4 regions of the Bradyrhizobium sp. KBS0727 genome follow, and region 1 is predicted to be linked to each of the others. Evidence: predicted binding sites of a transcription regulator. Region 1 holds the regulator's gene; each other region holds the start of a gene.
The links. Region 1 encodes LexA, which represses DNA repair genes until DNA is damaged. Its sites were predicted from a motif close to TGTTCNNNNTGTGTTCNG; they were not measured.
Positions count from the first base shown of each region.

Region 2: the regulator LexA is predicted to act here: its motif matches at 3,769-3,786, upstream of FFI89_RS32570 (DNA recombination protein RmuC).
Region 3: the regulator LexA is predicted to act here: its motif matches at 4,700-4,717, upstream of radA (DNA repair protein RadA).
Region 4: the regulator LexA is predicted to act here: its motif matches at 3,242-3,259, upstream of FFI89_RS11160 (ImuA family protein).

Region 1 is NZ_CP042176.1:3,553,931-3,561,160, reverse strand. It holds gene FFI89_RS16430 (HAD-IA family hydrolase) at 1-126, shown strand, start outside; gene glp (gephyrin-like molybdotransferase Glp) at 153-1,364, shown strand; gene lexA (transcriptional repressor LexA) at 1,568-2,281, shown strand; gene FFI89_RS16415 (hypothetical protein) at 2,515-2,943, shown strand; gene FFI89_RS16410 (hypothetical protein) at 3,002-3,229, shown strand; gene FFI89_RS16405 (ComEC/Rec2 family competence protein) at 3,239-5,533, opposite strand; gene FFI89_RS16400 (hypothetical protein) at 5,683-5,964, shown strand; gene FFI89_RS16395 (nuclear transport factor 2 family protein) at 5,988-6,371, opposite strand; gene FFI89_RS16390 (glutamine--tRNA ligase/YqeY domain fusion protein) at 6,394-7,230, opposite strand, start outside.
Region 2 is NZ_CP042176.1:6,953,546-6,960,775, forward strand. It holds gene dapE (succinyl-diaminopimelate desuccinylase) at 43-1,209, shown strand; gene truA (tRNA pseudouridine(38-40) synthase TruA) at 1,318-2,055, opposite strand; gene fmt (methionyl-tRNA formyltransferase) at 2,055-2,987, opposite strand; gene def (peptide deformylase) at 3,119-3,646, opposite strand; gene FFI89_RS32570 (DNA recombination protein RmuC) at 3,817-5,025, shown strand; gene FFI89_RS32575 (MFS transporter) at 5,194-6,543, shown strand; gene FFI89_RS32580 (hypothetical protein) at 6,727-7,161, opposite strand; gene recR (recombination mediator RecR) at 7,186-7,230, opposite strand, start outside.
Region 3 is NZ_CP042176.1:4,323,931-4,331,160, forward strand. It holds gene FFI89_RS20125 (cupin domain-containing protein) at 1-35, opposite strand, end outside; gene FFI89_RS20130 (GFA family protein) at 173-541, opposite strand; gene FFI89_RS20135 (sulfite exporter TauE/SafE family protein) at 732-1,457, shown strand; gene FFI89_RS20140 (prohibitin family protein) at 1,610-2,494, shown strand; gene FFI89_RS20145 (hypothetical protein) at 3,018-3,305, shown strand; gene FFI89_RS20150 (hypothetical protein) at 3,545-4,159, shown strand; gene FFI89_RS20155 (hypothetical protein) at 4,442-4,627, shown strand; gene radA (DNA repair protein RadA) at 4,775-6,250, shown strand; gene FFI89_RS20165 (CvpA family protein) at 6,416-7,045, shown strand; gene purF (amidophosphoribosyltransferase) at 7,068-7,230, shown strand, end outside.
Region 4 is NZ_CP042176.1:2,457,016-2,464,245, reverse strand. It holds gene FFI89_RS11170 (error-prone DNA polymerase) at 1-705, opposite strand, end outside; gene FFI89_RS11165 (DNA polymerase Y family protein) at 702-2,195, opposite strand; gene FFI89_RS11160 (ImuA family protein) at 2,380-3,177, opposite strand; partial or broken gene FFI89_RS11155 (TIGR03915 family putative DNA repair protein) at 3,407-4,066, shown strand; gene FFI89_RS11150 (inorganic phosphate transporter) at 4,449-6,077, shown strand; gene FFI89_RS11145 (M20 aminoacylase family protein) at 6,279-7,230, opposite strand, start outside.

The DNA of each region.
Region 1 (7,230 bases):
TTCGACGACGTCGCCGCCAACATCGAGGGCGCGCGGGCGCGCGGCCTGGCTGCTGTCCACGTGACATCGACGGATGACGTGGCAAAGGCACTCACCGCACTCGGGATTACCGCACCCGGGACTTGAGTCTGGAATTTGAGGGAGTTTCGCCCGTGGCCTTGATGCCGGTTGCCGACGCGCTTGCCGCCATTCTCGCGGGCGCGGACCCGTTGCCGGAGGAAATGGCCGCGCTCGATACCGCCTGGCATCGCGTGCTGGCGCGCGACGTCGCCGCGCGCCGCACCCAGCCGCCGCAGGCAATGTCGGCGATGGACGGCTATGCGGTCCGCGCGGCCGACGCCGGTAACCTCACCGCGCGGCTGAAGGTGATCGGCGAGGTTGCGGCCGGGCGGCCGTTCGGGCGCAAGGTTGGCGCCGCCGAAGCGGTGCGGATCTTCACCGGCGGTGTCGTCCCCGACGGCGCCGATGCCGTCATCATCCAGGAAGACACCAACGTCCAGGGCGATCACATCACCATCACCGAGACCGCCGTCGCCGGGCGCCACATCCGCCCCGCCGGGGTAGATTTCCGCGAGGGCGACGTCTTGCTGGCGCGCGGCAGCCGCCTCACCGACCGCGATCTGTCGCTCGCCGCCGGCATGAACTATCCGGAGCTTTCGGTGCGCCGCCGCCCGAAGGTCGCGGTACTCGCCACCGGCGACGAGCTGGTGATGCCGGGTGCGACGCCTGGCCCGGGCCAGATCGTTTATTCCAACGGCTACGCCTTGCGCGCGCTGGCGCGGGCCGAGGGCGCCGAGACCATCGACCTCGGGATTGCCGCCGACACGGTGGCCGCTACCACGCAAGGCATCCGCCGCGCCCGCGATTCCGGCGCCGACATCCTGATCACCACGGGCGGGGCTTCGGTCGGCGACCACGACCTGGTCAAGCCGTCGCTGGAGGCCGAGGGCGTCACCATGGCGTTCTGGCGGATCGCGATGCGGCCCGGCAAGCCGATGATGCACGGACGGCTCGGCGGGATGCGGGTGATCGGCCTGCCCGGCAATCCGGTCTCGTCCTATGTCTGCGGGTTCCTGTTTCTGGTGCCGTTGATTCGGGCGCTCTCGGGCCGCAACAGCATCCATCACGCGCGCGAGACCGCCCTGCTCGGCCGCGATCTCGCCGCCAACGACCAGCGCGAAGACTATCTGCGCGCCCGGCTCGAGGAGCGCGCCGACGGCACGCTGACGGCGATGCCCGTCAATCATCAGGATTCCTCGCTGCTTGGAAATCTCGCTGCGGCACGGGCACTTTTGATACGTCCGCCGTTTGCCGCCGCCGCCCCGAAAGGGACGCCTTGCACGTTCTTGCGGCTGCCGGAGTGACGCCCCGAGCGACACCTGCTGCCAAAACCCTGATCGCATTCACCGGAAATTAAGTGGTTGCGGAACACATATCGAACATATAGTGTTCGTTCATGATTTGTTTCGAGAACTAGTGTCTACAAACGAGAGTTTCGGAACTCTCGGCGATCTGGGCCTGAGGTTTCGAAACCGGACGAATACCGCCAACCGGGGGAATGCTCGCGATGCTTACGCGCAAACAGTATGAACTTCTGCGTTTCATCAACGAACGGCTGAAGGAGGCCGGGGTGCCGCCCTCCTTCGACGAAATGAAGGACGCACTCGACCTGCGTTCGAAATCCGGCATCCACCGTCTCATCACCGCATTGGAAGAGCGCGGCTTCATCCGCCGCCTGCCCAACCGCGCCCGGGCCATCGAGGTCATCAAGCTTCCGGAGATTACCGGCGGTGGTAACAACGGCAACGGTCGCCGCGGCTTCACGCCGAGCGTCATCGAGGGCACGCTGGGCAAGGTCCGCGCCACCGGCGCCTCGGCCGCCGAGGATGACGGCAACCGCCCGGTCGCCGTCCCCGTGATGGGCCGGATCGCCGCCGGTACACCGATCGAGGCGCTGCAGACCCGCAGCCACACCATCAGCGTGCCGCCCGACATGCTCGGAAGCGGCGAACATTACGCGCTCGAAGTGCGCGGCGACTCGATGGTCGACGCCGGCATTCTCGACGGCGACATGGCGCTGATCCAGCGCAACGAGACCGCCGACACCGGCGACATCGTGGTGGCCCTGATCGACGAGGAGGAAGCAACCCTGAAGCGCTTCCGCCGCCGCGGCGCCTCGATCGCCCTCGAGCCCGCCAACGCTTCCTACGAGGTCCGCATCCTGCCGCCGAACCGGGTCCGGATTCAGGGCAAGCTGATCGGGCTGTACCGGAAGTACTGATCGGCTCCCGGCAGCCGCCAGCCGCGACATCGAACACAGCCCCGGCCGTCGGCCGGGGTTTTTTGTTGCGCATTTGGAACCAACGCGCGCTAGCGCGTTTGTGATAAAGGCACCGGCGCAGAGTCGCAGAATTGCCCCGAAAGCGGAGGAGACTCAGCGCCAATGTCCACTCTGATAGAGGCCTGTGCCTCCCACAGACACGGGTTAGCTATCTCAATCGAGGGAGCCATCCGATGTGTGACTACAGTCTGCACGCCGTGGCATCGCGCCCCGCCAAGGTCGGAGAGACGCTGATCACCACCACCTTCCGCGGCACGTCGACCCGCGGCTTTGCATCCGAAAACGAACCTGCGGTAGCGGTCTGCATGCTTCCCGGCACCGAGCTCGCCTTCGCGCAGGAGGTCAAATACGATAACCGCTGGATCTGGACGCGCACGCTCGACTGGCGGGTCTGCAAGTTCAACCAGATCGCGCCTGATGTGCCCGATCGTCATCACGACGCGATCGAATTTCCGGACGGAAGCCGTGTGCTGGTGACGCAGCTCTGCGAAGGCCAGCGCGTCAGCGTGCTACAATTGCCGGTGCAACAGCCGGCGGTAGAACGCGCGCCCGCTGCGAGCGAAGTGACATCACCTTCAGCGACATCGATCTTTACCGGCTGATTTCTCGGGACTAGGCTCCGCCGGCAACCGTCGGCGGAGCCCGGTATCGGGGCTGATCATGGTCAACAAGGTCACGTGGCAAAAGGCTGGTCGTGTCACCGAGCCCGGCCGCTACATGTTCCGGTTCGGCTGGCTCACGGTGAGCGCGGACGATCTCGCGATCTGGCAGCAGTTTCCCGATGCGGCGTTTACGCTGGTCAACCTGCCCTCGGAGCCGGATGCGCCGGAGGAATTTCATCTCGGCGCGTTTGAGTTGCCGGCCTCCCCCGTACTCGACGAGCATTGACTTAGCGCCTCACTCTTCCGCCTGCAGGTCGGCGTCCGCCGGCGTCGCATCGACGGCGCGCGGCGACGGCTTGCGCGGCGCCAGCACGGCGCTGTCGGTCTCGCCATCCTCGGCGATCGCCTTGGACCAGGGACGATCGATCCCTCCGGGTTTGACGGCATCGACGACAAATCCGTCGCGGCCGCGCCGCAGCGCCAGCGCGCCCTGCCGGCGCAGGCGCTCGGTGTCGATCGCCGACGCGGCGCAGGCGGCCGGCGACTGCCTTGTGGTCACGATCAGCGCCGCGCGCTCGCAATCATCCGCCAGCGCCTCGGGCCGCAGCGCCCATGCGACCAGCGCGCCACCGGGCGATGCCGTCACGCAGCCGTTGTCGTCGCAGGAGACGCCCTCGCCGAGCGTGGCGTCGTCGGCGGTTCGCGCATCCGCGTCCGCCGCCAGCCACTCCCTGACCAGGAAGGCGTCTTTGGAGCCCTTTGCGGCCTGCATCAAATGCAGCCGGCCGTCCTGGCCGCGCACCCCGACATGGCGGCCATCGGCGGAAATCAGGATGTCGGGTTGCGGCACGCGCGCCGCCCACACCGCCGCGAACAGCATCAGCGCCACGCCGGACCAGCGCAACGGGGTCCGCAACAGGCCAAGCAGGATGATGCCGGCGCTGGCCGCGATCAACGGACCGATGCCGAACGCCGACACCCGGCCGACCGCGCCGGGCAGGCCCGCGACCCATTGCGTGACCCAGATCATCCAGTCGATGCCGAGCCCCATCAGCCACCAGAAAAACCCGTCGAAGCCGAACGGCATCGCCGCGAGGCCGAGCAGCCCCGCCGGCATCACCACTGCCGAGACCACCGGCATCGCCGCAAGATTGGCCAGCACGCCGTAGGGCGTGATGCGGTGAAAGTGAAACGCCGCGTACGGCGTGGTCGCCAGCCCCGCCACCAGCGAGGCCAGCAACAGCACCATGATCTCACGTCCGCCCCACAGCGCCACGCGCGCGGTGGCGGAATGATCTGCCGTCGCGAACAGGCGCGGCATGCCGATCTGCACCAGCGCGACCAAACCTAAGGTCGCCGCAAACGACATCTGAAAACTCGGATGCACCAGGGCTTCCGGCGCGATCGCGAGCACGATCATGGCCGCGACCGCCAGCGTGCGGAAGGTGACGGCGCGGCGGTCGACCATGACCGCGATCAGCACCACCGCGGTCATGAAGAACGAGCGTTGCGTCGCGACCTCGGCGCCCGACAGCAGCAGATAGAAGGCGGCAGCCACCAGTGCCGCCGCCGCCGACCATTTCTTGATCGGATAGGCCGCGGTCAGTGCCGGAAACAGCGCCAGCAGCGCCCGCACCGCAAAGAACACCACGCCGGCGACAACCGCCATGTGGTAGCCCGAGATCGACAGCACGTGGCCGAGGCCGGAGATGAACATCGCATCGTTGACCGGCGTCGTGATCGCGTCGCGGCGCCCGGTCAGAAGCGCGGTCGCGATCGCGCGCCGGTCGCCGTCGAGCACGGTGCGGATCCGCGCATCGATCGCATCGCGTAGATTCTGCATCACCGCCGAATAGCGCAACGCCAGCCCGCCCGCCGCCGGCGGCTCCGCGGTCCTGATCGCTCCCATCGCGAAGCCGGAAGCGCCGATGCCGGAGAAGAACATGTCGCGGCCGAAATCGTAGGAGCCCGGCCGCAATGGCGCCAGCGGCGGCAACAGCCGCGCCTTCAGCGCGACAAAGCTGCCGACCGCGGGCGCGGTCCCCTTCTTTACCGACAGCCGCACGCGTTCCAGTTTGGTTTGCCCGCGCGCGCTTTCCATGGTGACGACCCGCAGCACGAAGCGGTCGGTGCGCTCGCGGATGTCGCGGGTCTCGACGAAGCCCGTCAGCGTCACCGAAAACATCGGCTGTGCCAGCACGCCATGCGCGATCCGCGCGGTCTTCCAGGTAGCTGTCGCAAAGCCTGCCGCCACGGCCGCGATCATCACCGCTGCGGCGAAGAATTTCTGTCGCCGCAACAGCAACGCCAGCGCGCACAGCGCCAGCGCCACGGTGACGGCCACCGGCAGCACCGGCTCGTGATCGGCGGCGAAATAAAACGCGATGCCGGTGCCGAACGCGACCGGCACCCACGGCAGGAGGCGCCCGGCGCCCGCTTCCGCGCGCACCCATTGGCGCAGGGTTTCGATGAACGGCGGCCAGGCGCCGAGAATGGACGGCGCAAATCCGCCAACCGGCGCCGCCGCACGCGGCGGCCACGTCCCGGCATAGCCGCGCCGCCCACCCGGCGTATTGCCCTGCTCCGCCATCCCGCTACCCGCGATGTCCTGCAGGGCGCAAAGCTACCGGAACGTGTCATGACAGCGATAGCAGAACGGATGCAGAAACCTGAGGAAACCAATCCCGACTATCGGTACAATCGGGCACATCGGATTCGGACCGGGATCAAGGGCGAGACATGAAACTTGCGGCCTGCTTTACATTTGCCTTTTCATTGGCCTTGTCATTTCCCTTGGCCATGACCGCCTGCGTTTCCGCAAACGCCGCGGCCGAGCAATGCCGTTTTGTCCAGGAGAAGGTCGAACGGGAGGCGTGCTATCAGCGCCAGGAAGCGGCCCGCGCCGACCGGCAAAAGGCGCAAGCGGCCCGCGAGGCCGAACAATCGAAGCCGCTTGAGCCGATGGCATCGGACGATGTAACGCTCGCCCGCGCCATGCGCGGCATTTGCCGGGGCTGCTAGACGGCCTTTCGGACAACCAGTTGCTAGATCAGCGCGCCCCTGGACGAGACGTGATGGCTGACGATCTTCCAGTCGCCGTCTTCGCGCACGATGACCCAGGTGATCTTGACCGACAGGTTGGTGGCGCCCTCGTCGATCACGAAGTTCGCAATGCCGGCGACGTTGATCACATCGTCCCCGGCGGGCACTACGACGAGATCGGTGAACGTCACCTCGCGCGAGCGCCACTTCTGCAGGCCGTTGAAATACGACGCCACGCCGTCCTGCCCGCGATAGAGCGTCGGCTTCGAGCCGAAGAACAGCGCGTTCTTCGAATAGAGCGAAGCCTGTGCGTCAGCGTCGAACTTGCTGAAATTGTCAGCCCATTTCGCCATGATGCCGGAGACGATGTCGTCGGTCGCGCTCATCGGATGATCCCGTCACACAGGCCTAGCTTTTGGCGACTTCCTTCGCAAAGGTGTCGCGCAGGCCGATGGTGCGGTTGAACACCGGTTTGCCCGGCGCGGAGTCCTTGTCGCGGACGAAATAGCCCTGGCGCTCGAACTGCATCACCTCGTTCGAATTGCTCTCGGCGACCGATGCCTCGACTCGCGCGTCCGACAGCACTTCCAGCGACTGCGGATTGATGTCGGCGGCGAAATTGCCGGCATCCGGGCTCGGCTTCGCGAACAGCTGGCTGTAGACGCGAATCTCGGCCGGCTTCGACTGTGCCGCCGACAGCCAGTGCATCGTGGCCTTGACCTTGCGTCCGTCCGGGGCGTTGCCGCCCTTGGTCGCGGGATCGTAGGTACAGCGCAGCTCGACCACTTCGCCGGCGGCGTTCTTGATCGCTTCCCGGCACCTGATGAAATAGGCGTAGCGCAGCCGCACCTCGTTGCCCGGCGACAGCCGGAAGAACTTCTTCGGCGGATTCTCCATGAAGTCGTCCTGCTCGATATAGAGCTCGCGGCCGAATGAGATTTTTCTGGTGCCCGCCGCCGGGTCGTCGGGATGGTTGATGGCTTCGAGTTCCTCGGTCTGCCCTTCCGGATAGTTCTCGATTACGACCTTGAGCGGCCGCAGCACCGCCATCCGGCGCTGCGAGGTCTTGTTGAGGTGTTCGCGGATGCAGAATTCCAGCATGCCGACGTCGACCACGCTGTTGGCCTTCGCCACGCCGATGCGCTTGATGAATTCGCGCACCGCCGCCGGCGGCACGCCGCGCCGCTTGAGGCCGGTAATCGTCGGCATCCGCGGATCGTCCCAGCCGGAGACGTGACCTTCGCG
Region 2 (7,230 bases), 3.4 Mb from region 1:
GCAAGGCTGGCCCGCCGCCAGTTTGGCATGTTAAGCCGGGCTATGAATGATGCTGTTTCCATTACGCGCGACCTCGTCCGCTGCCCGTCCGTCACCCCCGCCGATGCCGGCGCGCTGGGTGTCCTTGAAAACCTGCTGAAGGCCGCCGGCTTCGAGCTGCACCGCGTCACCTTCAGCGAGCCCGGCACCGAGGATGTCGACAACCTCTATGCCCGCCTCGGCAACTCGGCGCCGCACATCACCTTTGCCGGGCATACCGACGTGGTACCGGTCGGCGACGAGGCGGCGTGGAGCCAAGGCGCGTTCTCCGGCGAGGTCATGGACGGCTTCCTCTACGGCCGCGGCGCCGTGGACATGAAGGGCGGCATCGCCTGTAGCGTCGCCGCGGTGCTGCAATATCTCGCCGACAACGGCGGCAAGCCACGAAAAGACGGTCGAGGCTCGATCTCGTTCCTGATCACCGGCGATGAGGAAGCCATCTCGGTCAACGGCACCGTCAAGCTGTTGAAGTGGGTGGCCGAGCGCGGCGAGACATTCGATCATTGCGTACTCGGCGAACCCTCTAACGTGGAAGTGCTCGGCGACTGCATCAAGATCGGCCGCCGCGGCTCGCTGTCCGGCACGCTCTATGTCGATGGCGTACAGGGCCACGTCGCCTATCCGCATCGCGCCGCCAACCCGGTGCCGGATATTTCGCGGCTGATCGTGGCGATCTCCGACGAGCCGCTCGATCACGGCAGCGCCCAGTTCCAGGCCTCGAACCTCGAATTCACCTCGGTCGACGTCGGCAACACCGCTGGCAATGTGATCCCGGCGCAGGCGCGCGCGAAGTTCAACATCCGCTTCAACGACAACCACACCCAGGACAGCTTGCGCGCCCTGGTCGAGGAGCGGCTGGCGAAAGCCTGCGGCAACCGCATCCGCGCCCACATCAAGTGGGAGTATTCCAACTCCAACGTGTTCGTGACCAAGCCCGGCGCCTTCACCGACCTCGCGGTCAGTGCGATCGAAGAGGTCACCGGCCGCAAGCCGGAACTGAGCACCAGCGGCGGCACCTCGGATGCGCGCTTCATTGCGAGCTATTGCCCGGTGATCGAATTCGGCCTGGTCGGCCAGACCATGCACCAGGTCGACGAGCGCACCCCGGTGTCCGACCTGGAAAAACTGACGCGGATTTATCGCGGCGTACTGGACCGGTATTTCGGTTGATCTGTCATCGTCCGCGAAGGCGGACGATCCAGTACACCGTGATGTCTCGGTCGGTCACTGAAGCCGCTGCGTACTGGATACCTCGCCTTCGCGGGGTATGACGGCCGCTCAATAATCCACTTTCACCAGATACAGCCCCTCCGGCGGAGCGACGATGCCGCAGGCGGCGCGGTTGCGGGCGGCCAGTGCGGCGGTGAGATCATCCGCGCTCCAGCGGCCTTCGCCGACCCAGACCAGCGAGCCCACCATCGAGCGCACCTGGCTATGCAGGTACGAGCGCGCCGAGGTGACGATGCTTACCGCGTTGCCGTCCCTGATGACGTCGAGCTGGTCGAGCGTCTTGTCCGGCGACTTCGCCTGGCATTCGGTGTCGCGAAACGTCGTGAAATCGTGTTTGCCCACCAGCCGCTGCGCGGCGACATGCATCGCGTCCGTATCAAGGTGACGCGGCACCCGCCAGCTGCGCCCGATATCAACAGCAAGATTGGCGCGGTGATTGGTGATGCGATAGCGGTAGTGCCGCTTGATGGCGGAGAAACGCGCTTCGAAATCATCGGGCACGATATCGGCTGCGAGCACGCCGATCGGATGCGGACGCAGATGCGCGTTCAGCCCGTCGCGCAGCCGGCCTGGTGGAAACGGTTTCTGGATATCGCAATGCGCGACCTGCCCCAGTGCATGGACGCCGGCATCGGTGCGGCCGGCGCCATGGACGCGAACCTGCTCGCCGCAGATGGCTTTCACCGCAGTCTCCAGCGCGCCCTGCACCGTCGGTGCGTTGTCCTGAATCTGCCAGCCGGAAAACGGCGTGCCGTCATATTCGATGGTGAGTTTGTAGCGGGGCATCAGGAAAGCCGCGCCGGCGGCATCAGCGGGGTGCCACGCAGGAAATCCGCTGACTTCATCGGCGCCTTGCCGGCCCGCTGCAGTTCCAGAATCCGGATCGCGCCATCCGCGCAGGCAATCGTCAGGCGATCGTCGAGCACATCGCCCGGCGCCCCGGCGCCCTTGGCCGGTTCGCAACGCAGGATTTTCAGGCGGGCCGGCTCACTATCCGTTGCGAGTTCACACCATGCACCCGGAAACGGCGACAGCCCGTGAATATGCCGCAGCACCTGATGCGCGGGCCGGTTCCAGTCGATGCGCGCCTCGGCCTTGTCGATCTTGGCGGCGTAGGTCACGCCCTGCTCACTCTGCTTGGCTAGCTGCAATCCGCCGCGCGCCAGCCCGCCCATCGCGCGCACCATCAGGTCGGCGCCGAGCGGCGCCAGCGCGTCGTGCAGGTCGGACGCCGTCATCGTGTCGGTAATCCTGAGCCGCTCCGCCATCGCGACGTCGCCGGTGTCGAGGCCGGCATCCATCTTCATCACCATCACGCCAGACTCGACATCGCCGGCCATGATGGCGCGGTTGATCGGGGCTGCCCCCCGCCAGCGCGGCAGCAGCGAGCCGTGCAGGTTGAAGCAGCCGAGCGGCGGAGCGTCCAGAATGGCCTGCGGCAGGATCATGCCATAGGCGACGACGACGGCAGCATCGGCATCGTGGCTGCGGAATTCGTCGAGCGCTTCCGCTGTCTTCAACGTCTTCGGCGTCAGCACGGGAATGTTGAGCCGCCGCGCCTCCTGCTCGACCGGGGTCGGCTGCAGCTTCATGCCGCGTCCCGCCGGCTTCGGCGCGCGGGTGTAGACCGCCACGACCTCATGGCCATGGGCCACCAGCTCCAGCAACGTCGGCACCGCGAAATCGGGCGTGCCCATGAAGATCAGGCGGAGTGGCATGACGTCGACATATCCCGGAGAGGATTCAGTTTAATCGTGATGGCCGGGCTTGTCCCGGCCATCCACGTCTTTGACACGGCAAGAAAGGAAGGCGTGGATGCCCGGGACGTGCCCGGGCATGACAGCGAGGCCTACTCCACCGCGCGCTTCGCGGCCTTGGTGAACTTCTTCAGCACGCGGTCGCGTTTCAGCTTCGACAGATAATCCACGAACAGCACGCCGTTGAGATGGTCGATCTCGTGCTGGATGCAGGTGGCAAACAGGCCGTCGGCGTCTTCCTCGTGCACCTTGCCGTCGAGGTCGGTGAAGCGAACGCGCACCTGCGCCGGGCGCTCGACTTCCTCGTAATATTCGGGGATCGAGAGGCAGCCTTCCTCGTAAACCGACAGCTCTTCCGAGGACGAGATGATTTCCGGATTGACGAAAACCCGCGGACGCGGCGTGGTCTCGCCGTCCTCGTCGCGCTTGGCGAGGTCCATGGTGATCAACCGCAGCGGTTGCGCGACCTGGATCGCGGCTAACCCGATGCCGGGCGCGTCGTACATGGTCTCCAACATGTCGTCGGCAAGCTTGCGGATCTCCGTCGTCACCTTCTCGACGGGTCTGGAGACGAGCCGCAACTGCTTGTCGGGCAGGATGATGATTTCTCTGAGTGCCATGTCGCGCGATTTAAGCCGCCGGTTTGCCGGGGTCAATGCGGCGAGGAAGCCATTAACCCGGCCTTAACCATGATTTTTGAGATTTTGTTAACCACGAAAATCAACCGGCTATTAACCATAAATGTTCCCTCTTCGTTCGCTCCGGCGCCCGAATCGGCTACAAGGCGTGCATGAACGAGATCCTTTTTACGGTCGGCGACCTGCCGATTCGCCCTGGCGAAGCCCTGATCGGCTTCGGCGCGCTGGCGCTGGTGCTGCTGCTGGTGATCGCCATCGTCATTGCCCGCTCGGGCCGCCGCGGCGCGGAACTGGCGATGGCGCAGGCGATCCGTGCCGACGAACTGGAAGAGCGCCTCAGCGAGATGTTGCAGGCGCAGAACCAGTCCACCGGCCGCGTCGATGCCATGGCGCAGGCGCTGGCCGGCCGCCAGGCCGAAATGGCGCGGGCGGTCAACGAGCGGCTGGATTCGGTGACCCACCGCGTCGGCCAGTCGATGGAGCAGACCACCCGCAACACGATGGATAGCCTCCGCGTGCTGCACGAGCGGCTCGGCATCATCGACAACGCGCACAAAAATCTCACCGACCTGACCTCGCAGGTGACGACGCTACGCGACGTGCTCGCCAACAAGCAGTCGCGCGGCGCCTTCGGCCAGGCGCGGATGGAGGCGATCGTCCAGGACGGCATGCCGATGGGCTCCTACGAGTTCCAGCACACGCTCTCGTCCGGCAAGCGGCCGGATTGCGTGGTGTTCCTGCCCGACCAGCGGCCGCTGTGCATCGACGCCAAGTTTCCGCTGGAGGCCGTTACCGCGCTGCATGACGCCCGCACCGACGACGAGAAGAAATTCGCAAGCCAGCGGCTGCGCAACGACGTCATGAAGCATGTCAGCGACATCGCCGAAAAATACCTGATCACCGGCGAGACCCAGGATACCGCGCTGATGTTCGTGCCGTCGGAATCGGTCTATGCCGAAATTCATGACGGTTTCGACGACGTGATCCAGAAGGCCTACCGCGCCCGCGTCGTGCTGGTGTCGCCTTCGCTTCTGATGCTGGCGATCCAGGTGATGCAGCAGATCCTCAAAGACGCGCGGATGCGCGACGCCGCCGACCAGATCCGTACCGAAGTGCTCAACCTCGGCGACGACCTCGGCCGCCTGCGGGATCGCGTGCTGAAGCTGCAGAAGCATTTCGGCGACGTCAACGAGGACGTCCGGCAAATCCTGATCTCCGCCGACAAGATCGAAAAGCGCGCCGGCCGGATCGAGGAACTCGATTTCAGCAAGCCCGACGTCCCGGCCGAACTGCCGCGCGCGGTCAAGCCGGCCGCACCGGAACTGTTCCCGCTGCCGCGCAAGCTGCAGGCGGGGGAGTAGAGCGTAGGGTATATTTGAGTTTTGCTAACGCATATTAGACTGTCATCGCCGGCTTGCCGCCTCCGCTAAAGCTGCGGCGAGCCAGCATAGGGAAGCCCCGGCGAAGCCTTGGCGTAGTCGGGACCGGGCGATGACAGTTTTCTTCGCCGAATCTGCTAACACCCTTCCATGAGCACACCTGAAACCACACCTCAGCCCGCCACCTCCTGGCGCGACGGCCTTGCGGTCTATCTGCAGCCTCGCGTCCTGATCGTGCTGCTGCTCGGCTTTTCCTCCGGGCTACCGCTGGCCCTTTCGGGGTCGACGCTTCTGGTGTGGATGCGCGAGTCCGGCGTCGATCTCGGCACCATCGGGCTGTTTGCGCTGGTGGGAACACCCTACACGCTGAAATTCCTGTGGGCGCCGCTGGTCGATGCGCTGCATGTGCCGTTGTTCACGCGCGCCTTTGGCCGCCGGCGCGGCTGGCTGCTGTTTTCGCAACTGCTGCTGATCGTCGCAATCCTGCTGCTGGCGCTGACGGACCCTGCGCGCTCGCCGCTGTTCGTCGCGCTCGGTGCATTTTTGGTCGCGACTATGTCCTCGACGCAGGACATCGTGGTCGATGCGTTTCGCGTCGAGAGCCTGCCGGAGAGCGAGCAAGCCGCCGGCATGGCGTCCTATGTCGCGGCCTATCGCATTGGCATGCTGGTCTCGACCGCGGGCGCGCTGTTCATCGTGTCCGGGTTTGAAAGCACGGGGATCGCGCGCAGCAATGCCTGGATGTGGGGCTATGTGGTGATGGCGGCGCTGGTGCTGATCGGCACCGTCACCGCGCTGGCCGCGACCGAGCCGGAACAATCCGCACGCGCGGAAGCCGCCACCCGCACCGAGACCGCGTTGGCGCGCGTATTGAAGGCCGCGGTCGGCGCCTTCTCCGAATTCCTGACCCGGCGCGACGCGCTGGCAGCACTTGCTTTCGTGGTGCTGTTCAAATTCACCGACGCGTTTTCCGGCTCCATGACCGCGCCGTTCGTGATCGATCTCGGTTTTACCCGCAACGACTACGCTGCCATCGTCAAGGGCGTCGGGCTGGCCGCGACCCTGATCGGCGGCTTTGCCGGCGGCTTCGTGGCGCGGCGCTATTCGCTGGCGGCCAGTCTGTGGATCGGCGGCGTGCTGCAGGCCGTCGCCAACCTGTCGTTCTCGTGGCTGGCGCTGGCAGGCGTCAATCAATGGGCGCTGGCGTTCGCGATCACGGCGGAGAATTTCACCAGCGCCATCGGCACCGTGATCTTCGTCGCCTACCTGTCGGCGCTGTGCCGCAATCCCCTGCACACCGCGACCCAGTATGCGCTGTTGACCGCGCTGGCCGCCGTGGGACGAACCTATCTGTCGTCGGGCGCCGGCTATGTGGCGAAGGCTGTGGGGTGGCCGCTGTTCTTTGCGATCTGCGTCGTGGTCGCAGTCCCCAGCCTGATCCTGCTGGCCTGGCTGCAGCGGCGCGGCCATTTTGCGTCGCTGGGACCGGTGAAGGTTTAGCGCCTCACTTGTCGTCACCCACGAAAGCGGGTGACCCAGTATCCCACCGCTGTTGGGATCAAGCCGCGATGCCGCGGCGTACTGGATCGCCCAGTCCCGGCTACGCCAAGGCTTCGCCAGGGCTTCCCTATGCTGGCTCGCCGAAGCTTTGGCGGAGGCGGCAAGCCGGGCGACGACAGCTGTCTAGTGCCTGGTCACCACGCTCCATTTGGTAATGACGGCTTCGCTCATCTGCCCGGCGTCCTGCGCGCAGGCGACTTCATCGACCTTCACCGAGATTTCCTTGCCGATGAAATTCTTCAGTTGCGCCGCCTGCGCGTCGCTGTTGGTGATGAGCTGGAACGTCTCGGGGCCGGTCTCGAGATTGCAGAGCCCATTCGGCGGCGGCAGCCGGCGCGGCTCGCTGGTGACCTGATAGGTACTGACCTTGGTACCCCGTTTGCCGCCACGGACTTTCATGGCGCTGAGTTCACCCGACAGCACGTCACCGGAATTGATCGGCTTGCCGGCCTTCGCCGGCGCGGGCTCGGCCTGCTGCGCGTGTGCGGCAGGCGCAGCCAGAGCCACGGCCACCATCGCCGCAAAGCAGGAGCGCTTGCCGAATCGTCGTTTCGTCATGTCGATCAGTTCCGTCTGTGATGGTTAGAACAGCGTTCGCTGCCGCATGGCAGCCGATAGCGTACCTTC
Region 3 (7,230 bases), 770 kb from region 1:
TTGGCGGTCGCGCCCGTCGGCGTCACGGCGTCCATGGCAATCCCCCTCCGCTGTATTTTGCGGCGATGCTAGCAGCTTTGGCCGCAGACGTCAGCCGAACCGCGCGCGAACCTGGACCCGGTCATGACCGCATTGCAGCGAAACACGGCGATCATGACGGATCATCGCGTCATCACCACAGGTTCTTGCCGTCAATCACCGTCACCGGCACGGCGTCGAGTTCGAATTCATCGAAGAGCCGCGCATTGATGCCGACCTTCGGATTGTCGAAGTCCGGCTTGCCAGTCGACCAGTCCGGCGATTCCGAATAGGTGCCGCAGCCGCAATTCGCGCAGAAATGATGTTTGACGGTGCGGCTGCCCCACTGATAGGTCGCGACGTTTTCAGAGGGCGACGTCAGGCGAAATTGCGCCGGCGTGTAATAGGCCCACAGCGCGCCACGCTTGGCGCACAGCGAACAGGTGCAGCGGGTCACGCCGGCCGGCGCCTCGCTCACCTCGAATTGCGTCTGGCCGCAATGGCAGCTTCCCTTGATTGGCACGATCCGTTCCTTCCCCATGACCCGATATGGCCGACGTCATAACCGGGGCCTGCTGACAGCATGGTGTCAGCAGCAGGCCGCCGGCGGTGGCCTGCTGACGCCGGCGATTCCCCGCGATTGCGTTGCCGCTGCTTTGCGGAAATTGCTAGGCTTTCCGTTCCCGCCGAACGAGTCGCGGAGATCACGTTTCTTGGGCTTCCTGTTCGTCCTCATCGTCGGGCTTGTTGCCGGCACCATCTCGGGCATCGTCGGCACCGGCTCGTCGATCATGCTGATGCCGGTATTGATCTATCAATACGGCCCAAAGGAAGCGGTGCCGATCATGGCGGTCGCGGCCGTGATGGCGAACCTGTCGCGGATTCTCGCCTGGTGGCGCGAGGTCGACTGGCGCGCCTGCTTCGCCTATTCGGTCACGGGGATCCCGGCCGCGGCACTCGGCGCGCGGACGCTGCTGGCGCTGCCGTCGCACACCGTCGATCTGGCGATCGGCCTGTTTCTGATTGCGATGGTCCCGGTGCGGCACTGGCTGGCCCGGCACCAGCTCAGGACGCGGCTCTGGCACCTGGCCGTGGGCGGCGCCGTGATCGGCTACATCACCGGCATCGTGGTCTCGACCGGCCCGCTCAGCGTTCCCTTGTTTCTGTTTTACGGGTTGACCAAGGGCGCGTTCCTGGCGACCGAAGCCGCAAGCTCGCTTGGGCTCTACTTAAGCAAGTCCGTGACCTTCGAACGCTTCGGCGCGCTGACCCCGGATGTCGCGCTGAAAGGCCTGATCGCCGGCGCCTCGCTGATGTCGGGCGCCTTCATCGCCAAGCGCTTTGTGCTGCATCTCGATCCCAACGTGTTCCGCCTGCTGATGGACGGCATCATGATCGCAGCCGGGTTGTCCCTGCTCTGGTCGGCGGCGTTTTCATAAAATTTCGGCCGAACCCGGCCGATCGATCTGAACCAATCCCGGCGAACGTCCGACCAAGTGACGCGTGTCAGATCATTTCGGTAAGTGACCCCAGATATTGGCTTGGCGTGGGTTCGACTGCCCAAAAGACCGTCCAAGCCTGGAGAGACCAAATGAGCAGGGGAATTATTGGCGCCATTGTCGCCCTCGTTATCGCTGTCATTATTGCCGCGGGTAGCTGGTACACCGTCGATCAGACCGAGCGCGGCGTGCTGCTGCGCTATGGCGCGGTGATCGGCACCGCCCAGCCGGGCCTCGGCTTCAAGGTCCCGCTGATGGACACCGTGGAGAAGGTCAGCGTCAAGACCACGACCTTTACCTGGGACAAGATGAACTCCTACTCCTACGATCAGCAACCGGCCGACCTGAAGATCAGCGTCACCCTGCGCGCGGCGCCGGAAAAGGTGGCGGATCTCTATGCGAAATTCGGATTGCTGCAGACGGCGGTCAATCAGGTTGTCAGCCCGGTCGTGAACCAGCAGGTCAAGGTCGTGTTCGGCCGCTACACCGCGGTCAAGGCGATCCAGGAGCGCGGGCCGCTGAACAGCGCCATCAAGGATGCCATCACCGCGACGCTGAAGGACGACCCGATGATCATCATCGAGAGCGTCCAGCTCGAAAACATCGAGTTCAGCGCCAACTATCTGCACTCGATCGAGCAGCGCATGCTGGCCGAGGTGGAAGTCCAGAAGCTGCAGCAGAACGCCGAGCGCGAAAAAGTCCAGGCGCAGATCACGGTGACGCAGGCCACCGCCAAGGCCAACGCGGTCCGCGCCGAGGCGCAGGCCAACGCCGAAGCGACGCGGCTGAACGGCGAAGCCAAGGCCTCGAACATCAGGATAACAGGCGAAGCCGAAGCCGCCGCCATCGAAGCACGCGCCAAGGCGCTCGGCACCAATCCGAACCTCGTCACCCTGGTGCAGGCCGAACGCTGGAACGGCGTGCTGCCGACCACGATGGTGCCGGGCTCGTCGGTGCCGTTCGTGTCGGTGAAATAGGGATCGAATTCATCCGCAAGCGATGATGCCCGGGATCGCAATCCCGGGCATTGCCGCTTTCTGATCAGCTCGCGCGGTTTACGCGGTTCGAATTGGATGCCGAGGCGGCCTTGCTATTTCCTGGCTGGCGGCTCCGATAATCCTCGTGAACGACGTAAATTTACGGGGCTTTGCGTGTTGAAAAACACGAAAGAGTTTTGTCGCGCACTCACTTTTGGTTGTTAGGCGGATTGCCTACACCCCATCATTACGACTATGACAATCGTATTACTTGAATTCGACGTTTGCGGAAAAAGGACTTTGTTCAAGGAAGCATCACAGGGTCGATCAGCGACCCGGACGCAAGCTTCGAGAACCCAGGCGACACATCTTGCTTCAACGGCGCCGCATGCAATTGGTGCCGCAAGTAGGCGGCCGTCGTAGTCGATGTTGCCCTGGAGCTGAAGCCTTCGACGTGTCGCAGTCGGAGCAATGGGAGTCGCGGGTCATCAAGGCCCCGACAGGCAGGAAAGGCAGGCGCGTGATGCGCAAAGTGATTATCACCTCCACGATGATGTTAACCGTCGCGCTCGTCGGCTCGGCTTTCTGGCCGACAGCAAAGCCCGATGTCGAACGTTTCGGAGACAGCGTCTACGAGACGATCTGGGTATGGCGAATTCCGGCTTATGCGAACAATCCGTCCTGGCGCGTTCGCTGGAGTTTGAGCGATCCACTTCGGGCGGAAGCGCGATGTTGCCGGGCATTGCCGACCGGTTCCGTGCCGCGGGACAATCCGCCTTTGCTGCTGTCAAAGCGCGAGATACGAGTTTAGATGCGCTTGCCGATCGCCTCACCTGGTCGCTCGGCTCCGTCGGACCCGTAGACAGCAGCACATCCGACGGCAGTCCGGATCAGTTGAGCATCCAAAGAAGCAACTGCATTTGATTCAAATCTGGATTGCAGTTGATGTTACTTTTTATCCTTAACCAGAAACCTGTTCTTTGATTTACATCTGCAGGATGCGGTTTACCTTGCCTCCGCGACCAAAGCGGAATCAGGGACAACAACAAAATGCGCCGGTTAAGCCTCAACCTCTCGCTGGTTTTTTTTCTGGCCGCACCGGCCCTCACCGTAGCTGCCGATGATACCAAAACAGGCCGACCGAATTCGGTTGTCGCAACTGATCGCGTTGGGTGTTCCCTGCACCCCAAAGCTGAGGAACCTTCCGATCCGTCGTCGACCTCGGCCATCCCTCACGTCGAAAAATTCGTCGCTCGGGAACATTTCAAGGAAGACATCTCGTCAGGCGCCACCGTCAGGATTTCCTGGCTCGGCGCGACATTCGCGCGCCGGTTCACGGGCAAGGTCGAGGACGATGCGGGCGGCACATCGTTTCCAACTTACGTCCTGAACTCAACCGCCAGCGACCAGGAGATTTTGGCGGAACTCGGCCAAGGCCATGAGAGCGGCCTGGTCGATGTCTGGTGCCTGTTGCGACAGCAGCCCGGTGGTGACAGTGGCGCGCTGCAAACCAGCTCCAACCCGAACATCTTTTTTGTCCGAGATATCGCGGGTGAGCTTGGCGTCGTAGACGCGATTTGGGGAGGCGCGGGGTGGGAAATTGGCGCGAGCCCCGTGGGGGACAAGCGAAGATGGCCGTCCGGAACGCGCGTGTTTTCGCGCTGACCAAGAGACCGCCAACCGAAGCGGCTAGCAGTCCCAACGGCAATGGATCGACGGCGGGTACTGGCCGAAATAGGCCACTCGCAGATTCAAAACAGGCCACTCTCAAATTCGTGGTTTTTCCCTAACGCTGGTGCGTGTGGAGCGCGGCGTGGCGTATTGTTGCGCGACAAGGGATTACGAGGAAGCGATAACGCGCCCCAAAGCGTGTATCGAGGTGGGATTTCCACTGCGGGATGTCAAAATGAAAGAGGCCGCCAACTGAGGCGGCCTACAGGGGATAAAATGACAGATGTACCGTTCAAAGTAGGCGACCGAGTAAAGAAGCGCTCAGGTTACGAATATCCGGGCTTCATCGTGTCGGTATTTACAAACCGAGCCGGGGCCGTTCGGTATGTAGTGGAGGCAGACCACCCTGCCTTCTCCGGCATGTTGCACATCTTCAATGGCGATCAGCTTGAACATCGCTAAGGCAAACTAGGCCACTGCCAAAATCAAAGTGGGCCACTAGGGGTTAAAACAGGCCAGTACCCGACGGCGACCAAGAACAAATTAGGAACAATTTGAGATTTTCCATGCTATCAACGCGTTACTCTTCAACGGCGACTCACTCCCTTCATGGCCAAATCCACCCTCTCCTTCGTCTGCCAGAACTGCGGCGCAGCGTATAACCGCTGGCAGGGCAAGTGCGAGTCCTGCGGCGAGTGGAATACGCTGGCCGAAGAGGACACCACCGGCGCCACCTCGATGCCGGTCTCGATCCGCTCCAAGCGCAAGGGGCGGACGTTTGCGCTGGAAAGCCTGACCGGCAAGAGCACCGACGCGCCGCGCCTTTCGTCCGGCATGGGCGAACTCGATCGCGTCACCGGCGGTGGCTTTGTCCGCGGCTCGGTGCTGCTGGTCGGCGGCGATCCCGGCATCGGCAAATCGACGCTTCTCACACAAGCCACCAGCATGATGGCGCGCGCCGGGCATCGCGTGGTCTACATCTCCGGCGAAGAGGCCGTGGCCCAGGTGCGGCTGCGCGCCGAGCGGCTCGGACTGGCCGACGCGCCAGTGCAGCTTGCGGCAGAAACCTCGGTCGAGGACATCGTCTCGACCCTGTCGGAAGGCGCGGTGCCGCGCCTGATCGTGATCGACTCGATCCAGACCATGTGGACCGACACGGTGGAATCAGCCCCCGGCACGGTGACGCAGGTCCGCGCCTCGGCGCAGGCGCTGATTCGTTTCGCCAAGAAGTCGGGGGCCGCGATCATTCTGGTCGGCCACGTCACCAAGGACGGCCAGATCGCAGGCCCCCGCGTGGTCGAGCACATGGTCGACGCGGTGCTGTCGTTCGAGGGCGAAGGCTCGCAGCATTTCCGGATTCTGCGCGCGATGAAGAACCGTTTCGGCCCGACCGACGAGATCGGCGTGTTCGAGATGACTGGTCTCGGCCTGCGCGAGGTCTCCAACCCGTCCGAATTGTTCCTGTCCGAGCGCGATCTCGGCAGCCCGGGGACCGCGGTCTTTGCCGGGATCGAAGGCACTCGCCCGGTGCTGGTGGAATTGCAGGCCCTGGTGGCGCCGACCACCCTCGGCACCCCGCGCCGCGCCGTGGTGGGCTGGGATCCGAGCCGGCTGTCGATGGTGCTGGCGGTGCTGGAGGCCCATTGCGGGGTCAAGCTGTCCGGCTACGACGTCTATCTGAACGTGGCCGGCGGCCTGCGGATCCAGGAACCGGCCGCCGATCTCGCGGCCGCCGCGGCCCTGGTATCCTCGCTGGTCAACGCGCCGCTGCCGACGGATGCGGTCTATTTCGGCGAGATTTCGCTGTCCGGCGCAGTCCGGCCGGTGGCGCAAACCTCGGCCCGGCTGAAAGAGGCCGCCAAACTCGGCTTTGGCCGCGCCGTGCTGCCCGAATCGACGCGCGGCGACGTCGGTAGCGATGCCGGTCTGGTGCTGAACACCGTCGGCGGACTGACCAGCCTGGTCGCGGACATTGCGGCGCGCGGGACGCCCAGAGGGAATAAAGAGGGAAATAAGGAAGCCAATCGCGAGGGCGCGGCTGAGAAAAATGCCACACCGGCGCGATTCCGGCGCGAGAACGGCTAAAGCGGCGTGACGCGCCCCGCCCTCGCCGCTATACAACGCGCGCGAAGGGCGAGCGGGATGGCGCGATATCCGGCCTTGCGGGATATGCCATATGCCCCTCACCTAGGGTGTCGATGACGCCCCCGATTCGCTGCTTGAGAACCTACGAGCGGACCTGACCAGCCGATGCCGATAACGATACTCGATCTCGTCCTGCTTGGGGTGATGCTGATTTCGGGGCTGCTTGCCCTGGTGCGCGGCTTCATGCGCGAAATCCTGTCGATCGCGGCCTGGGGTGCTGCCGCCCTCGTCACGCTTTATGCTTTCGCCAAGCTGCTGCCGACCGCAAAAACCTACTTCAACAACGACACGGTCGCCTCCGTGGTGGTGGTGGCCGGCACCTTCATCGGTACCCTGATCGTGGTGTCCATCATCACCGTGCGAATTTCGGACATGATCCTGGATTCCCGGATCGGCGCCCTGGACCGCACGCTCGGGTTCCTGTTCGGGCTCGGCCGCGGCCTGCTGATCGTGGTGGTGGCCTACCAGTTCTTCGTCTGGCTGGTTCCGGACAAGCAGCGGCCCGACTGGATCACCGGGGCGAAGTCCCGGCTGGTGCTGCAGGGAACCGGCGATTGGCTGATGTCACTCTTGCCGGACGACCCTGAGAACACCATCTTAAAGAGATTCAAGAAGAATAAACCCGACGACGATCAAACTGACACCGACCAGGCAGCCCCTGGGTCCGGTGATGGCTACAGTAAACCTGCCCGTGACAGCCTTAAAAAGCTGATCGAGAAACCCGCGGGCAAATAATTCTGGCCAAAAGAGAGGCGCGATGGACGAGATGCAAAACACTTCCGATCCCGCCCACCAGTTTGACTCAAATCCTGATCTAAATCTCGGCATCGAATTGCAGGACGACCTCCAAGATCCTGACCTCAAAGGCGACACGCTCCGCGAGGAATGCGGCGTGTTCGGCATCTACGGCCACCCCGAGG
Region 4 (7,230 bases), 1.1 Mb from region 1:
CTCGGCATTGGCCTCCAGCCGTTTTCCAATCGCGTCGATGGTCGTCTTCTCGCGAATGCAGGTCAGCACGTCCTGCAGCGGCCGGCGCGTGGGGTGGTGATACAGCACCTCGTTGGTGGCCAGTAGCCGGACATTTGCTTTGCTTGCGAGATGATGCAGCCGCACCAGCCGACGCTTGTCGTCGCCGCGATAGAGCAGGCTGGCGGCGAGCCAGACGCCGTCGGCTTTGCTTCGCTTCAATCGATGGAGGACATCAAGGGCTTTCTCTGTCTCGAAGCGATGCGGCAGCGTCAGCACCAGAAGCTGGCCCTCGGAAAATTCCAAGAGGTCATCGAGCCTCAGATGGCATTCGCCCTTTTCGATCCGCTGGATGTCATCGCCGCGCTTGCCGCGGGTCAGTAACTGACACAGCCGGCCGTAAGCGGCGCGATCACGCGGATAGACCAGAATGTCCGGCGTGCCGTCGATGAAGACGAGGCGCGCACCGATCAGGAATTTTGGCTTGTGTATGACGTCGGGATGATCGAGCTCCTTCCAGGCGCGCACCACGCCGGACAGCGTGTTGTGATCGGCAATCCCGATCACGGGAATACCGAGCCGGCTCGCCTCGTGGACATAGGCGCGCGGGTCCGAACCGCCACGCAGGAACGAAAAATTCGTGGTGATGCCGATCTCGGCATATGGGATGTGCAAAGGTCCGTTCATGCGAATAGCCCATGCACGAACCATTTTGCTTCAACCGGCTCGCCCTCCTCGTCTGCGAGTTCGCCTTCATAAAGCCCGTCGCGAAAGATCCAGAAACGCAGACCGGCTTCGTCCTCGATACGGAAATAATCCCGCGTCAGCCGCGCGCCGTTCTGCTTCCACCATTCCATGGCGATACGTTCGGGCCCTTCCACCCGCGCCACCGTGTGGGTGACGCGGCGCCAGGTGAATTGATGCGGCGGCCCGTCAGGCACGGTCGCAAACGGCACCTTGATCGGTTCGGGCTTGTCGAACAGCCGCAACGGCCGCAGCGGCGGCTCGCTTGCAACGCGCTCGGGCCAGAAGGCCTGAACCGCGGCCGCCAGATGGTGCTGCGCCGGCACGGCCAGGACAGCACGTTCCGGAATATGGGTGTCCTGCGGCAGATGCACGACGACGCGTTTTCCGCCGATGCGCGCGGCGATGCGGTCGATCAGGGCGGCGAGTTGGTCATTGTCATGGACTGACGCATCGAGGTCGCGCTGCCGCTGCACCATGATTTCGGTGCGGCTGGCGGACAGACGAATGAGATCGAAGCCGAAGCCGGGATCGAGGGGATCGTTGAGCGCATCGAGCCGCTCGCGAAACAGGCGGTCGATCACCTCGCGCTTCGTCACCGGACGCCCGGTATCGACCGCAATCGTGCGTACCGCGCCGTCGGTGCGGAAGAAGCTCGCTTCCAGCCGCCGCGCACCCTTTCCCTGTTTGTCCATCGCCGCAACCAGCATGGCTGCGAGCGCGGACAAGTTCATCGCGATCACGGTTTCGGTGGCGACCGGTTCGGGAAAGCGTTTCTCGACGATGTAATCCGGCAGCGGCTTTCGCGGACTGATCGGCGCATCGCCCTGCCCCAGTGCATGCGCGAGGTGGGCCGTGAAGCCGGCGCCAAACCTAGCTGCGATCTCGTGGCGGGCGCGCGAGGCGACGTCGCCGATGGTCTTCAGCCCGGCGCGGCGAAGCCCACCGGCGATGGCCTCATCCGTACCGAGGGCTGTGACCAGCAGCGGCGCGACGGCCATGGCCTCCTCGCCGCAGGCTACGATTTTCCCCGACACATGCCGCGTCATGGTGCGCGCGCAAACCGAGGTCGAGGCGATCGCGGCGCTGACGGCAAAGCCCCGCTTTGTCAGCGCGCCGGTGACGGCCTGCAGCAGCGCGGCCTCGCCGCCGAACAGATGGGCGCAGCCGGTGATATCGAGGAACAGGCCATGCGGCGGATCGAGCGCCACCAGCGGCGTGAAGCGGTCGCACCAGTCGGCGATGTCTTCCAGCGTCTTGGCGTCCGCGGCCTCGTCGGCATCGAACACCGTCAGTTCCGGACAGATCGCGCGGGCATTGGCGAGCGGCAGCCCGATCGAAAGACCGGAGCGCGCGGCAAGATCGTCGAGCGCATAGATCACCAGCGCGTTGTTCTGCTTTGCGATGACGACGTGGGGCGCTTCTTGCTTCACCTCTCCCGCTTGCGGGGGTCGAGACGAGCGAAGCTCGCTCTTAGGTCGGATCGCATCGAAAGATGCGATCCGGGTGGGGGAAGCTCTCTCCACACGAGCAGTATGACTCGCGGAGACACCCCCACCCCAACCCTCCCCCGCAAGCGGGAGAGGGAGCGCACTGCCTGTATTGTGAAAGTTTGCCTCACGCTGTTTGCTTGAAACCGTGAGCGTAAACTTGCGCTTGATGCGGTCGATGGGCAGGCGTGGCAGCCACAGGCTGAGGATACGCCGCCGGTTCGCTGAAAAGGCACTCATCACATTTCCATTCCATGATCCACCGCCCGACCGGGCCATGACGGTTACGAACGAGTTGCGCATCGAACACCGGCGCGCCCCATCCGATCCACGGCGAGGCCGGCGGCGAATGCGCCGCGCGCACGATCCATCTTGTTTCCGCGGTCGAAGGTTGCGGCGTGGCCGCCACCCGCAGCAGCAAGGCGGTGACGCCGGAGGCTTGCGCGGCCAATGTAAGCTTGCGGCTGGCGACGAGATCGAGCTGCCGCGCTTCGCCCCAGACTTCCAGCACGACAGCGCCGAGCGCGTCGCAGGCCAGCGCGTCGGCGGCGGTGCGCAGCGCGGCATCGGCGTCCGCGGCACGCACGGTCACCAGCCGGCGCGGATCGAGGCCGAGTTCGCAAAGCCCGCTCATCGACAGCGCGCCGGATTCCAGTTCGGAAAAATCCTGCCGCACCCAGACCAGCGGCCGGCGCGGCGTCAGCCGTCCGGCAAGGCCGGCGATGAAGCCGGTGGCCGCCGCACTTTGATGCCCTTCCGAAAACACCTCATGCACCGCGGCCAAAACGAGGCCGCCTCGCAACGTTGCGTCGGCGTCGGCGTGGCCAAGCGCTGCCTTGGGATGCGCATAGGCATCACCTGACGTTTCGATGCGCTCGATGCTGCCGCGCAAACGCGCAAGCGTGTTGATGCGTGCGGTGCTCATGCCCCGCTCCTTTGGATATTTCGCCTTCAACGGTTCTTTCGAATGAACCCGCGGCCGGCCCATTTGTTCATGGTATGTTCTAATATAAAGCTAACAGGACCCGCAGAGTCAATCGGGATCGGCGTCGAACCGATTCATGAGTGGAATCAAAGGGATTCAAGGATGGATCTGCCATCGGGCGCGTAGACGCGCGACCCGTTTCGCTCGGAATGACGAAAGGGACTAGCCGATGCGCTTCATCAGCCTCGACGGCGAAACCGATTTCGACGGCTGGCGCAAAGCCGCCCGGGCGCTGGCGTTGAATGATGTGAAGCCGGCCGACGTGACGTGGCGGGTGCGCGGCAGCGCGCCGGAATTGTTCGAACCGACGTCACCTCCGCCCGAGCCGACGCACGGCACTACCTTCAACGTATCGGGCAGGTTCGTCGAACTGGCGCAGACCGCGATCCTGCATCGCAACCCCGAACGGTTTGCCCTGCTCTATCGCCTGCTGTGGCGGTTGCGCGACCATCACGATCTGCTCGACATCGCGACCGACCCTGATGTCTCTGACGTTGCGGCGATGGCAAAGGCCGTGCGCCGCGACGAGCACAAGATGCACGCCTTTGTTCGCTTCCGCGAAGTCGGTCGCGAACAGAAAGCGCATTACGTCGCCTGGTTCGAACCGGAACATCACATCGTCGAACTCGCCGCGTCGTTCTTCGCGCGACGCTTCGCCGACATGCCGTGGTCGATCCTGACACCTGATGTCTGCGCGCATTGGGACGGCCACGCCGTTTCGATCACGCCGGGCGTGGCCAAAGCCGAAGCGCCGACGGAAGATCGCCTGGAGGAAACCTGGCGGCGCTATTACGCCAGTATCTTCAATCCCGCGCGGCACAAAACGCGACGGAACCGCCATTTCCCATGAAATATAACGGTGGGAAAATTTGACAAACATCTGTACAACCTTTAATTGATCAATGAGAATTCGCATTCTCGACGGCAACGTAGAACGTCCTGTTCACGCCATGACGTTCCACCTGAGGCCGACGCGCTGCGCGGCGCCACCAGCCCCGGTGCCACGCAGCGCGCGGCCTACCTTTTCCCCGCCTCACGCTGTTCGCACCGCATTGGCATGGCCGCGCGTCGATCCGGGAAGACGGGACCAGCCCTGCGAAAAGTTGTGCAACGCGGCGGATACAAGCGAGCACGCTGCATAGCCGCAACTGTCATCCAACCTTCAAGTCCATCGGTCAAAACAGCGTCTCAATGTATTTGAGGGCGTCAGAATGACCGATATTGCAATTAATTCTTCCATGGGCGAGCCAGCGCCCATCCAGCCGGCCTCCAGGCCCAATCTCGACAAGGGTTTTAATCCGCTGACGATGATCATCTTCTTCGGCATTCTGGCCGCCGGATTGTTGTTCGTCTCCTACAGCATCTATGCCGACGTCGACGCGACCGGCACCAGGGTCACGTCCTATTTGCCCTATATCCTGCTGTTCGTGGCGCTGCTGATCGCGCTCGGCTTCGAGTTCGTCAACGGCTTCCACGACACCGCCAACGCGGTGGCTACCGTGATCTATACCCACTCGCTGCCGGCCGAAGTCGCCGTGATGTGGTCGGGCTTCTTCAACTTCCTCGGTGTGCTGCTGTCCTCGGGCGCGGTCGCCTTCGGCATCGTCTCGCTGCTGCCGGTCGAACTGATCCTACAAGTCGGAAGCAGCGCCGGCTTTGCGATGGTGTTCGCGCTGCTGATCGCCGCGATCCTGTGGAACCTCGGCACCTGGTATTTCGGCCTGCCGGCTTCCTCGTCGCACACCCTGATCGGCTCGATCATTGGCGTCGGTGTCGCCAATGCGCTGATGCGCGGCCGTGACGGCACCTCTGGCGTCGACTGGGGCAAGGCCACCGAGATCGGCTACGCGCTGTTGCTGTCACCGCTGGTCGGCTTCGTCTGCGCCGCCATCCTGCTGCTGCTCCTGAAGACGATCGTCCGCAACCCGGCGCTGTACGCAGCGCCCGAAGGCAACAAGGCGCCGCCGCTCTGGATCCGCGGTCTGTTGATCGCCACCTGCACCGGCGTCAGCTTCGCGCATGGTTCGAACGACGGCCAGAAGGGCATGGGCCTGATCATGCTGATCCTGATCGGCACCGTGCCGACCGCCTACGCGCTGAACCGCGCGCTGCCGGAATCCCAGGTGGCGCAGTTCCAGAAGACCTCGGAAGCCGCCTCCAGGGTGGTCGCCGCCAAGGGCGCCGGCCACAGCATCATCGGCAATCCGCGCCCGGCGGTGACGCTGTATGTCGCCGAACACAAGATCAGCGAAGGCACCTACCCCTCGCTGGCCGTGCTGGTGAAAGACGTCGGCGACCAGGTCGCGAAATACGGCTCGCTCAACAAGGTGCCGGCCGAAGTCGTCGGCAACACCCGTAACGACATGTACCTGACTTCGGAAGCCGTCCGCTTCCTCATGAAGGACAAGGAAAACGACCTCAACAAGGAAGAGGTCGCGACCCTGAACGCCTATAAAGGCTCGCTCGACCAGGCCACCAAGTTCATTCCAACTTGGGTCAAGGTCGCGGTGGCGATCGCGCTTGGGCTCGGCACCATGATCGGCTGGAAGCGCATCGTCATCACCGTCGGCGAGAAGATCGGCAAGACGCACCTGACCTACGCGCAGGGCGCCTCCGCCGAGCTCGTTGCCGCCGCCACCATCGGCGCCGCCGACATGTTCGGCCTGCCGGTCTCGACGACGCATGTGCTGTCGTCCGGCGTCGCCGGTGCCATGGCGGCGAACGGCTCGGGGCTGCAGATCGCCACCATCCGCAACATGGTGATGGCGTGGGTCCTGACCCTGCCGGCCGCAATCCTGCTGTCCGGCACGCTCTACCTGATCTTCTCGCGCGTGTTCTGATCGCCGCGAAGACTGACGCAGCGTTCCTCGCTGCAATGCGATAGAAAAGCCCGCGCCAACGGCGCGGGCTTTTTATGTCGCCATTGCTGGAGCCCGGTTCTGATTGAATCAGAACCGATAAGGCTCCAGGTGAGGCGCAAATAAAGAAGGCCTGCATTGGAGATGCAGGCCTTCCTTCACGTGAGATCGAAGTTCAGGCGATTACGCCGCCAGCGTATTCTCGACCAGCTTGATCCAGTACGAGGTGCCGTACACGATCGCCTCGTCGTTGAAATTATAGGCGGGGTGATGCAGGCCGGCGCTGTCGCCGTTGCCGCAGAAGATGAACGCCCCCGGGCGCGCCTCCAGCATGTAGGAGAAATCTTCCGCGCCCATCATCGGCGGCGATTCATGAACGTTGGCCTCGCCGGCGATTTCCTTCGCCACCCGGGTCGCGAACTCGGTTTGCGACGGATGATTATGGGTGACGGGATAGCCGTGTTCATACACCAGATCGATCTTGGCGCCGGTGATCTGCGCCACGCCCGCGATCACCTCGTGCACGCGCTTCTCGATCAGATCGCGGGTTTCCGGGGTCAGCGTGCGGACGGTGCCGCGCAGTTCGGCGGTCTGCGGGATCACGTTGCGGGCGTTGCCGGCGTGGAATTCGCAGATCGAGATCACCGCCGACTCCAGCGGATCGACGGAGCGCGAAACGATCGATTGCAGCGCCGTGATCAACTGCGAGCCGACCAGCACGGAATCGATGCATTTATGCGGACGCGCGGCATGACCGCCGAGGCCTTCGATCTTGATGTCGATCGAGGCGGTCGCGGCCATGATCGGACCGGGACGGATAGCGAAGGAACCTACCGGGAGTCCCGGGCCATTATGCATGCCGTAGACCTGCTCGATGCCGAACCGGTCCATCAGCCCGTCCTTGATCATTGCCGCCGCGCCGGCACCGCCCTCTTCGGCCGGCTGGAAAATCACGACCGCGTCGCCGGCGAAATTCCGGGTCTCGGCGAGATAGCGGGCCGCGCCCAGCAGCATCGCGGTGTGGCCGTCATGGCCGCAGGCATGCATCAGGCCCGGCGTCTTGGAGGCGTAAGGAAGGCTGGTCGCCTCCTCGATCGGCAGCGCGTCCATGTCGGCCCGCAGCCCGATCACCTTG